One region of the Methylorubrum sp. B1-46 genome, then DNA from elsewhere that is predicted to be linked to it. Evidence: predicted binding sites of a transcription regulator. Region 1 holds the regulator's gene; each other region holds the start of a gene.
What was found. The regulator LexA, encoded in region 1, represses DNA repair genes until DNA is damaged. The targets are predictions, from matches to a motif close to TGTTCNNNNTGTGTTCNG.
Positions count from the first base shown of each region.

Region 2: a site for LexA is predicted at 1,863-1,880, ahead of LPC10_RS23280 (ImuA family protein). Genes of this name have one in related genera too.
Region 3: a site for LexA is predicted at 1,760-1,777, ahead of LPC10_RS09410 (PA0069 family radical SAM protein). Genes of this name have one in related genera too.

Region 1 covers NZ_CP088247.1:5,132,757-5,136,025, reverse strand. The annotation lists gene LPC10_RS23790 (DUF1236 domain-containing protein) at 166-996, shown strand; gene lexA (transcriptional repressor LexA) at 1,161-1,886, shown strand; gene LPC10_RS23780 (ComEC/Rec2 family competence protein) at 1,880-3,269, opposite strand, start outside.
Region 2 covers NZ_CP088247.1:5,017,551-5,020,819, forward strand. The annotation lists gene LPC10_RS23260 (hypothetical protein) at 1-121, shown strand, start outside; gene LPC10_RS23265 (peptidylprolyl isomerase) at 125-586, shown strand; gene LPC10_RS23270 (hypothetical protein) at 696-1,061, shown strand; gene LPC10_RS23275 (response regulator) at 1,118-1,522, opposite strand; gene LPC10_RS23280 (ImuA family protein) at 1,916-2,689, shown strand; gene LPC10_RS23285 (DNA polymerase Y family protein) at 2,604-3,269, shown strand, end outside.
Region 3 covers NZ_CP088247.1:2,010,067-2,013,335, forward strand. The annotation lists gene LPC10_RS09390 (hypothetical protein) at 1-299, opposite strand, end outside; gene rpmG (50S ribosomal protein L33) at 570-737, shown strand; gene LPC10_RS09400 (hypothetical protein) at 900-1,082, shown strand; gene LPC10_RS09405 (hypothetical protein) at 1,116-1,637, opposite strand; gene LPC10_RS09410 (PA0069 family radical SAM protein) at 1,810-2,946, shown strand; gene LPC10_RS09415 (ribonuclease HII) at 3,036-3,269, opposite strand, start outside.

The DNA.
Region 1 (3,269 bases):
AACTGCAGCAAATCGGCAGCGTCTTAGGGCAACCCATGCGCATTCGCGGCGCTTTGCCCGAACAATTGCTCCTCCTGCGTCTTTCGGGAACGCTTTTCGTGACATCGCCGTTGCGGACCGGGCTTCGGCGCCACGTCGGCGGCCGGCAGAAGACAGGGACGGAACATGACCAAGTTCTTTCGCAGTACAGCGACGGCCGCGATCCTCGTACTCGGCGCGGCGACCGCCCTGGCCCAGGGCGGAGGCGCCGGTGGTGCCGGAGGAGGCGCGGGCGGTGGCAGTGGCGCGGGCGGTGGTGCCGGAATGGGAGCCGGCGGCGCAGGCGGAGGCGCCGGTGGTGCTGGAAGCGGTGTGGGCGGCGCGGGCGGCGGAGCGGCGAGCGGCCCCCGCGGCGGTGCCGGTGAGGCGGGTGGTGCCGGAGGCGCCCGCAGCGGCGGCGAAGTCGGCGGTACCCGCGGAGGCGAGACCGGTGGCGCGGCAGGCACTCCGGTACGCGGCAGCGAGCCGGGAGAGGCCGGCACGCGCGGCGGCCGAGACGGCGGCCCGGCCCGCGCGGGAGAATCAGGCGAGCGCAGCAATCACGAGACGGGCCGCGATGGCGGCAGCGAGCGCGACGGCCGGGGGAGCCGTGATGCGGCCGGAGAGCGCGGCAACCGTGACACCGGCCGCGACGCGGCTGGCGAGCGGGGGGCCGGCGAGCGAGCCGGCCGCGGGGCTGCCTCGGAAGCCCGCGGCGCCTCCAAAAGCCTGAGTTCGACCCAGCGCACCGAATTCCGCCAATCGATCACCCGCTCCAATGTCCGGGCGGTCACGAATGTGAACTTCGCGGTTCGCGTCGGCACGGCCATCCCGCGCTCGGTTTCGCTGCACCCGCTGCCGCCGGCGATCCTCTCGCTGGTGCCGGCCTATCGCGGCCTCCAGTTCATCCTGGTCGGGGATGACATCGTCATCATCGATCCTGATACCTACGAGATTGTGGACGTCATCCCAGCCTGATCCGAATCCCTCATGGGGCAAAAAGGGGCGGCGGCGCAAAGGTGCCGCCGCCCTTCGCGTGTCTGCGCTCGTCTTGCGGAACAGGAGAGGAACGTCTAGGCTGTTCGCGCTTTGTTTTCAATGATTCTGCGGCGTCCCCGGCCGCCGTCGACAGCAGGTGCCGCATGCTGACCCGCAAGCAACTCGAACTGCTTCAGTTCATCCAGCAGAGGATGCAGGAGAGCGGCGTGCCGCCGTCCTTCGACGAGATGAAGGACGCGCTCGATCTCAAATCAAAGTCCGGCATCCACCGCCTGATCATGGCGCTGGAGGAGCGCGGCTTCCTGCGCCGCCTGCCGAACCGGGCCCGAGCCATCGAGATCCTGCGCATGCCCGACATGCCGGCGGCCAAGCCGGCAACGGCCCCGGAGCCGCGCCGCTTCACTCCAAGCGTGGTCGAGGGCGGCCTGTCGGGCAAGCCGCCCGCGCCGAAGCCGCCGATGCTGCAGGCCCATGACGGCAACGGGCAGTCGGTGATGGTCCCGGTGATGGGCCGGATCGCCGCCGGCACGCCGATCTCGGCGATCGAGAGCCAGAGCCACTCGATCTCGATGTCCCCCGATTTCCTCTCGGGCGGCGAACACTACGCGCTGGAAGTGCGCGGTGATTCGATGATCGAGGCCGGCATCCTCGACGGTGATCTCGTGGTGATCCACAAGCAGGATACCGCCAATAACGGCGACATCATCGTGGCGCTGATCGACGACGAGGAGGCGACCCTCAAGCGCCTGCGCCGCCGCGGCTCCTCGATCGCGCTCGAGGCCGCCAACCCGTCCTACGAGACCCGCGTGCTCGGGCCCGACCGGGTGCGCATCCAGGGCAAGCTCGTCAGCCTCGTACGCCGCTACTGAGGCGTTTCGCCAGGCGGCGGGTCCGACGGATCCGCCGCACCGGGGTCACCGAATGTTTGTGACGGCGACGGAGCCGCTGGCGTCGCCACGCTGGCGGGTTTGGGCTGCCAAGGCTTCGGCGGGCCGGTTCCGCGCGCGGTGACGACCTCCGGCTCGGCCGCCCCGAGGCGGATCGCGGTGGCACCTCGCGCCGAGAGGAAGCTGCGGTCCACGATCAACGATGCGGCACAACCCGATGGCGCGCGCAGGCGGGTGATCAGAATGACGGCCCGCGCGCAATCCTCGGCAAAGGCGCGCTTGTCGGTGACGAGGGCGACGGTGCTTCCGTCGATGGCCGCGAGGATACAGCCGAGACGGTCACAGCGCGGCCCGGTGGCTCCGGTGACCGCATCCGGGCGGCGCCCGTCGCCATCGGCCTTCAGCCATTGTTCCAGCACGAAGCCGGGCGGACGCCCGAGGACGACGAGGTGCCCGTCCTGGCCGCGGATTGCGGCGCCGGCTCCGTCGCGGTCGATATAGATGTCGTAGCGGATCGGACTCGCGGCGAGCGCAACACCGAGTCCCGCCGGCACGAGGGCAAGCAGCCGCAGCCGCGACACCGGCAGGGTCGCGAGGAGGAGGGCAGCGGCGAGCAGCACCAGGGCGCCGGTCCCGAAGGCGGGCAACACCATGTTGGCCTGTCCAAACCCGGCGATCCAGGCCGAGATTTCGAGCATGCCCCGCACCGCAAGCCCCATCAGCCACCAGACAGGGCGATCGAGGGCGAAGGGATAGGCCAGCATCCCGAGCACCGCCGCGGGCATCACCGCGAGCGAGACGAGCGGCAGGGTCAGCGCATTGCCGACCAGGCCGAAGGGCTGCACGGTCTGGAAGTGGTAGGTCGCGAACGGCGCGGTGGCGATCTGTGCCACCAAAGTCGTTGCCAGCGTGCCCACCACCGCCGTCGCGACCCACGACGCGGCCCGCGCGATGCGGGACGGGCTGTCGGTCCGGAAGACGCGCCCGTCGATGAGCGGCGCGCAGGCGATCAGACCGGCCACCGCCCCGAACGACATCTGGAAGCTCGGGCCGAGCAGTGCTTCCGGCTCGCGGGCCAGCGCCAGGATCGCGGCAAGCGCGAGATTGCGCATGCTAAGCGCCGGACGATCGACGAGGATCGCGCCGAGCATCACCAACGTCATGATCAACGCCCGCTCGGCGGCGACGTCCCAGCCCGAGAAGGCGCAGTAGGCGGTCACGCCCAGCATCGCCGCGCCGGCCGCGATCTTCTTGATCGGCCAAGCGAGCGCCAGCACCGGCACCAGGGCGAGACTGGCCCGCACCAGCCAGAACACCACGCCGGCGGCGAGCACCATGTGGAGCCCGGAGATCGAGACGACGTGG
Region 2 (3,269 bases), 120 kb from region 1:
GCTCGACGCGATCGCCCGCTGCACGCCGGTCCGGCTCACCCCGGCTCTCGGCGGAGCCATCGCGGGGCGCCCTCTGGCGCTGCGCTTCATCTACGACGGACCCAAAGGACAGGGAATTTAAGCCATGGCAGAGACCAACGAGACCATCGTCCTGGAGACCACCAAGGGCCGCGTCGTCATCGCGCTGCGCCCCGACCTCGCCCCCAACCACGTCGAGCGGATCAAGACCCTGGCGTCTCAGGGCTTCTACGACGGCGTGCCGTTCCACCGCGTCATCGACGGCTTCATGGCCCAGACCGGCGATCCGACCGGCACCGGCTCCGGCGGCTCCGAGCTGCCCGACCTGAACGCCGAGTTCAACGCCGAGCCGCATGTGCGCGGCACCTGCTCGATGGCGCGCACGAACTTCCCGCACTCGGCGAACTCGCAGTTCTTCATCTGCTTTTCCGACGCCCGCTTCCTCGACCGCCAGTACACGGTGTGGGGCAAGGTGATCGAGGGCATGGAAGTCGTCGACACGATCAAGCGCGGCGAGCCCGTGAACGACCCCGACCGGATCGTGAAGGCGACCGTCGCCGCGGCCTGAGCGCGAGACGGGGCCGGGAGCGTCTCACGTCCGCGGGCGGGAGGCATCCCGGTCGGTGTCGAGCGGATGTCGAGAGAAGCCTTCGATGTCGGAAGAGAACGATCCGCTCTTGGCCTTCGGCCGGATGGTCGTCGCATCCCGGGATCGCGTCTTCGACGCGGCGTCCGGGATCGCTGCGACGGACGGAGGTGATTCCATCGCGAACATCGTCGCCGCGGCGATCGCGAGGGGAACATTCGACCGGGACGATGCGGTCGATGTGGCGAAGCACTACATCGATCGGTTCATCGTCGAACTGATGTACGAGGTGCAGGACGCCGGCTTGAACCATGGCTGCGACCTCGCGCTCGTGGCAGGGTCGAGGTCCTACGTCCTGACCGACCTGTCGGACGGGCTTGCCGGCGAGTTCATGACCGAGGATGGATGGTTTCGGCGCCTGTCGCTGCACCGGCCGAGCAGGTTCGACCCAGACTAGCCCTGTACGGTTCACACAAGCGCCGCGGCAGCCCTGCGTGGTCTATCCTCGTGGCGTCAGCCCTCCGGCGGCTCCCTGAGGCCGGCGGCCTCCTCCAGCCATGTCAGGATCTCCGGCGCCCGCCAGGGCTTCGGCATGAAGGTCGCGGTGACGCGCAGGTCGCTCGGCTGGTCGCCCGCATCGCCCGAGGTCAGCAGCAGGCGGATGCGGGGCCAGGTCACGCCGATGATCCGCGCCAGCTCGAAGCCGCCGATGGTGCCCGGTGTGCGCACGTCGGAGAACACCACGTCGATCCCGTCGCCCCGCTGGCGCAGGATGTCGAGGGCGCGCTCGGCCGTCTCGGCCTCGATCACCTCGAAACCCTTCTCCTCCAGCAGTTCGGCCGCGAGGTAGCGCTCGTCGGGCTCGTCCTCGACGACGAGGATGACGGGCCGGCGGTCTGTGGGTCGTGCGTCACTCATGACCAGTCACTCATGACCCTGGCTTATCTTGAGAGCTCGCGGGAGAAACGCAGATTGCGCGTCCCACGCGACATCCTCCGGCAAAGTTCCCGGCAGACATTACGATAGAACGGCCGGGGCGAACGTCTGTCATTCATCGGCAACAGCAGACAGTTTTGTTGCATCCGCTGCGGTGACGCATGCTGATTTGAGGTGGGGTAAGCCGTCGCACCCGCGTTGCGTGCAGGGCTTCAGGGCGAAAACCTCGCTGGCCTAGCGGTCAAGTCGATGGCCGGAATAAAATCCGCATTTTCAACAGGGATGGCAACGAACGAGCTGTTGACGGGTTACGGCTCAGGTGTGTTCACTGTTTGTTCTGAGAAGTGCCGTAGACAACCCTCGAACCCGTAACCCATGCCCCCTCCCCGCTCCCCCGCCACGCCGACCCTGGCCGAGCTTCGCCGGCTGACGGATTCTGTCGGGCTTGGCACGGGGCACGGCGCCGAGCCCGAAATCGTCCCCACCCTGCCCTTCGGTGTCGCGGGGCTCGACGCGGCCCTGCCTGGCGGCGGGCTGGCGCTCGGCGCGCTCCACCAGATCCACGAGGGCGGGCCGCGCGGGCGCTACGCCGCCACCGCCGTGCTGTTCGCCGGCGGCATCCTGGCCCGGCTCGATGGGCCGGTGCTGTGGTGTCTGCACAGCCGCGACCTGTTCGCTCCGGCGCTGGCTCGCGTCGGCCTCCATCCCGACCGGGTCGTCTATTGCGAGACGTGGCGCGATGCCGAGGTGCTGCCGGCCATGGAAGAAGGCCTGCGCCACCGCGGGCTCGCCGGCGTCGTCGGCGAACTCACCCGCATGGCGCTCACGCCCTCCCGCCGGCTCCAACTCGCAGCGGAGGGATCGGGCGTCACCGCGCTCGTCGTGCATCGCCTCTGCGCGGGCGAGGCGGCCGAGCCGGAGCCTTCCGCCGCGCGAAGCCGCTGGCGGGTGGCGCCCGCCCCGTCGGACGAAATCGGGCGTCGAATGGGCCGCCCGCGCTGGCGGCTCGAATTGCAGCGCAGCCGCGGCGGGGCGCCGGGAGCTTGGATCGTGGAGGCCTGCGATGCGCAGGGTCGTCTCGCTGTACCTGCCAGCCTGGCCGACCGACCGGCTGCGCCGGAGCGGGTCCCACGCCGCGCCGCCCGATGAGCCGCTCGTCACCGTGGCACAGGACGGCGCCCGGCGCGTGCTGGCCGGCCTGGACGCCGCCGCCCGCCGCCTCGGCCTGTCGCCCGGCATGAGCGCCGCCCAGGCTCAGGCGATGATACCGGGCCTGCACCTCGTTCCGGCCGCGCCCGAGGCGGATGCGGCGGCGCTGGCACGGCTCGGCCTGTGGTGCCAGCGCTACGCGCCGATCGTCGCCCTCGATCCGCCCAACGGTCTCCTGATCGACGTCACCGGCGCCGCGCATCTGTTCGGGGGTGAGGCGCCCCTCCTCGCCGATCTCTCCGCACGCTTGGAGCGGACGGGTATCACGTCGCGGCTCGCGCTCGCCGACACGCCGGGTTGTGCTTGGGGGCTGGCCCGCTTCGGCGCGGGCGGGATCGTGCCGCCGGGCGCCGCGGAACCTGTCCTGGCCTCTCTGCCGGTGACGGCGCTGCGGCTCGGCGCCGAGGCGGTACGGGCGCTGCAGGACGTCGGTATCACCCGTGTCGATCATCTGATCGGCAAGCCGCGGGCTGCCCTGCGGCTGCGCTTCGGCGCCGAGATCCTGTTCCGCCTCGACCGG
Region 3 (3,269 bases), 2.3 Mb from region 1:
TTTCGGACCGCCTCGACCTTATCGAGAACTACGAATCCGCGTTGACGCAGAAATGCTTCGGCCTGCTTGTCGATGTTTGTAGAGTCCGGGTCATCGCAGGCCACATGGAAGGCCAGGTCGGGTCTAATCGACTGACTGCCGAGGCCGCTCGCCCAGTAGATCAAGATTGCACCGATGCCGAGACCGACCAAGCACAGGAGGCCGAAGAGGCCGAGAAGCGCACCGCGGATCGTCCGGCCTGCGAGGGAGGAAGCGGTCACCGGTTGTGATTTCTGGCCTGATTCGACGAATGCGATCATCCTTTTGATCATGGCTCAGTCGTCAATGGGCGCACAGCGCTTCAGGACGACAACCGTACGGTTTCGCCGCCCGACTGCGGTCATGTCGGTGCGAGACGGAGCCACTTAGCATGTGACCGCGCCGTTTCGTTCTTGCGGCTTGACGAAATGGCCCCCATCGGGCATTGACCGCGCCGGAATTCGGCCGGGGCTTCCCGGCCTTTTGCGTTTCGCCCGCGCTGGCGCGCCACCAGCGAATCGCCCCTCGACCCGCTTTAGGAGCGCCCCGCCATGGCCAAGGCCGTTACCGTCAAGATCCGCCTCGTCTCGACCGCCGATACGGGCTACTTCTACGTCACGAAGAAGAACTCCCGCACGCAGACCGAGAAGATGGTCATGAAGAAGTATGACCCGGTCGCGCGCAAGCACGTCGAGTTCAAGGAAGCCAAGATCAAGTAAGCGTCCCGCTTCCATCCCTTCGCGGATGTGACAAGGCCGTCCCGGCAACGGGGCGGCCTTTCGCGTTTGGGGCACGGCGTGGGGCGGGCTCGCGGAATTTTGTCGGCACGCCGAGGCGGCGGCATCATCCCCGCGCAAGCCAAATCGTGTAGAGCCAGAGGTATGAACGCCTCTGCCTCGCATCTTGTTCCCGCCGGCATCGCGCTGACGATCGCTTCCGCCGCTACGGTCCTCGAACGGGCCGGATACGCGCATTCGGCCGAGACGACCATCGGCGCAGCGCTCGCGGCCACCGCGGTGATGGTGCTGATGCGCGCCGCGCCCGCGTGGTTCCGGGTCGGCTGATCCCGAAGCGTCGGGGCACCGGACCGGCTTTCGTCAGGCGCGGTCGAGGCGGGCCGACAGCATCCGCACCTTGAGCCGGGGCGAGAAGGGCAGGCCCGCGAGCAGTCGCTCGCGCCGAACCACGTCGCCCGGTCGCGGACCCCGTGCACCGACGACGCTTTCCCCCCGTGCGGCGATCCGAGCCGGCAGGGCCGCGTGCGCGCGGCGCATCCGGCCGAGCGCCATGTCCGGACGGGCCGTGCCGACGAAGCGGTCGAGGCTGCGGATCCAGCCCTCCGCCGGGATGTCGCCCGGCTCCAGGCAGAGCAGCCACTCGCGCCGCGCCGCCCGCGCGCCCGCGCCCCAGGGATTGGCGCCGGGCGGGCGCACCACCAGGGTGGCGCCGCTGCCTTCGGCCATCGTCTCGAGGGCCGAGCAGCTCTCCGCCGTGACGATTACCGCATCGCCCACGAGGCCGGCCGCCACGCCCGCGACGAGCGCGCTCAGCGTATCGGCGAGGCACTCGATCGCGACCGGGTCGGAGGATCGTGCCACGTGGATGAGGCCGGAGATCATGCCGCGCGAATAACCGATTTTACGCCCTCGCAAAGCCTTCCTCGCGCAGCCGATCCCGTGGACGCCCCCGAATGAGGGGGAAAGTCTGCTGGTGCATGAAACTTGTGCATTCGGACTTTCAATGTTCTTGATATGTTCCTAAGCCGACAGTCGATAGGGCGGCGGGGATGCGATGGGCGTCGGAGTGGGTGACAGGCGAAAGCCAATGCGAGGCGGGCCGGGTGGACGCCGCTGCGAGACGTCCCAGATCGCGCCCGAGGCCCGCCGCGGACGCGGGGCGACCGCGAACCCGGACGGACGCTTCGAAGCGACCCGGCGCGAGAGCTTCGACGACGGCTGGCCGGACGAAGCGGAGCGGTCCCGGCGCACCGAGGTGACGGCGGAGCGCGCCCGCCACATCATCACCCGCAACGCCTCGCCGGACATCCCCTTCGATCGCTCGATCAACCCGTACCGCGGCTGCGAGCACGGCTGCATCTACTGCTTCGCCCGGCCGAACCACGGCTATGTCGGTCTGTCGCCGGGCCTCGATTTCGAGACGCGGCTGTTCTCCAAGCCCGATGCCGCGGCGCTTCTGGAGCGGGAATTGTCGGCGCCGGGCTATCGTCCGCGGACCATCGCGCTCGGTACCGCGACCGATCCCTACCAGCCGATCGAGCGCACGCACGGCCTCACCCGCGCCGTGCTGGAGGTGCTCGCGCGCTTCCGCCACCCGGTCGGGATCGTCACCAAGTCGAACCTGATCCTGCGCGACCGCGACCTGTTGGCCGAGATAGCGGCGCAGGGGCTCGTGAAGGTGGCGATCTCGGTCACCACCCTCGATCCCGATCTGGCCCGGCGCCTGGAGCCGCGCGCGCCGCATCCCCGCAAGCGCCTGGAGGCGATCCGGGCTTTGAGCGAGGCGGGGGTACCGGTGATGGTGATCGCCGCCCCCGTCATTCCCTCGCTCAACGACCACGAAATCGAGGCCATCCTCGAAGCCGCCCGTTCGGCCGGCGCGCGGGAGGCGAACTACGTGCTGCTGCGCCTGCCGCACGAACTCGACGACCTCGTCGGCGACTGGTTCACGGAGCATTATCCGGGGCGCAAGGCGCACGTGTTTTCCCTGCTGAGCGCGGCCCGCGGCGGCAAGACCTACGATGCCGCCTTCGGCACCCGCATGATCGGCCAGGGCCCCTACGCCGACCTGATCCGCCGCCGCTTCGCGCTCGCCAAGCGCCGCCTCGGCTTTCCGGAGGAGCCGGTCCGCCAGACGACGGAGCTTTTCCGCGTGCCGCCGCGCGCCGGGGATCAACTCGCGTTGTTCTGAGGGGGGCGTACGGAGAGCGCATCCCTCGCTTCGTCTGCGGGAGAAGGCGACTCAACGGCGCCCGCCGCGATCGAGCCGGCAGCACCGCGTCATGTCCCTGAGACGGCGCCCGCGGCCTCGAACCGCCCCGTAAAGCTCACCCGGTGATGCGGGGAGCGCCCCTGCGCCAGCAGCCCGGCGAGGTGGGCAGCGGTGCCGTAGCCGGCGTTGCGCTCCCAAGCATAGGCCGGGTGGCGCAGCGCGAGCCGGCGCATGATCTCGTCGCGAAAGGTCTTGGCGACGATGGAGGCGGCGGCGATCTGCGGCACGAGGCGGTCGCCGCC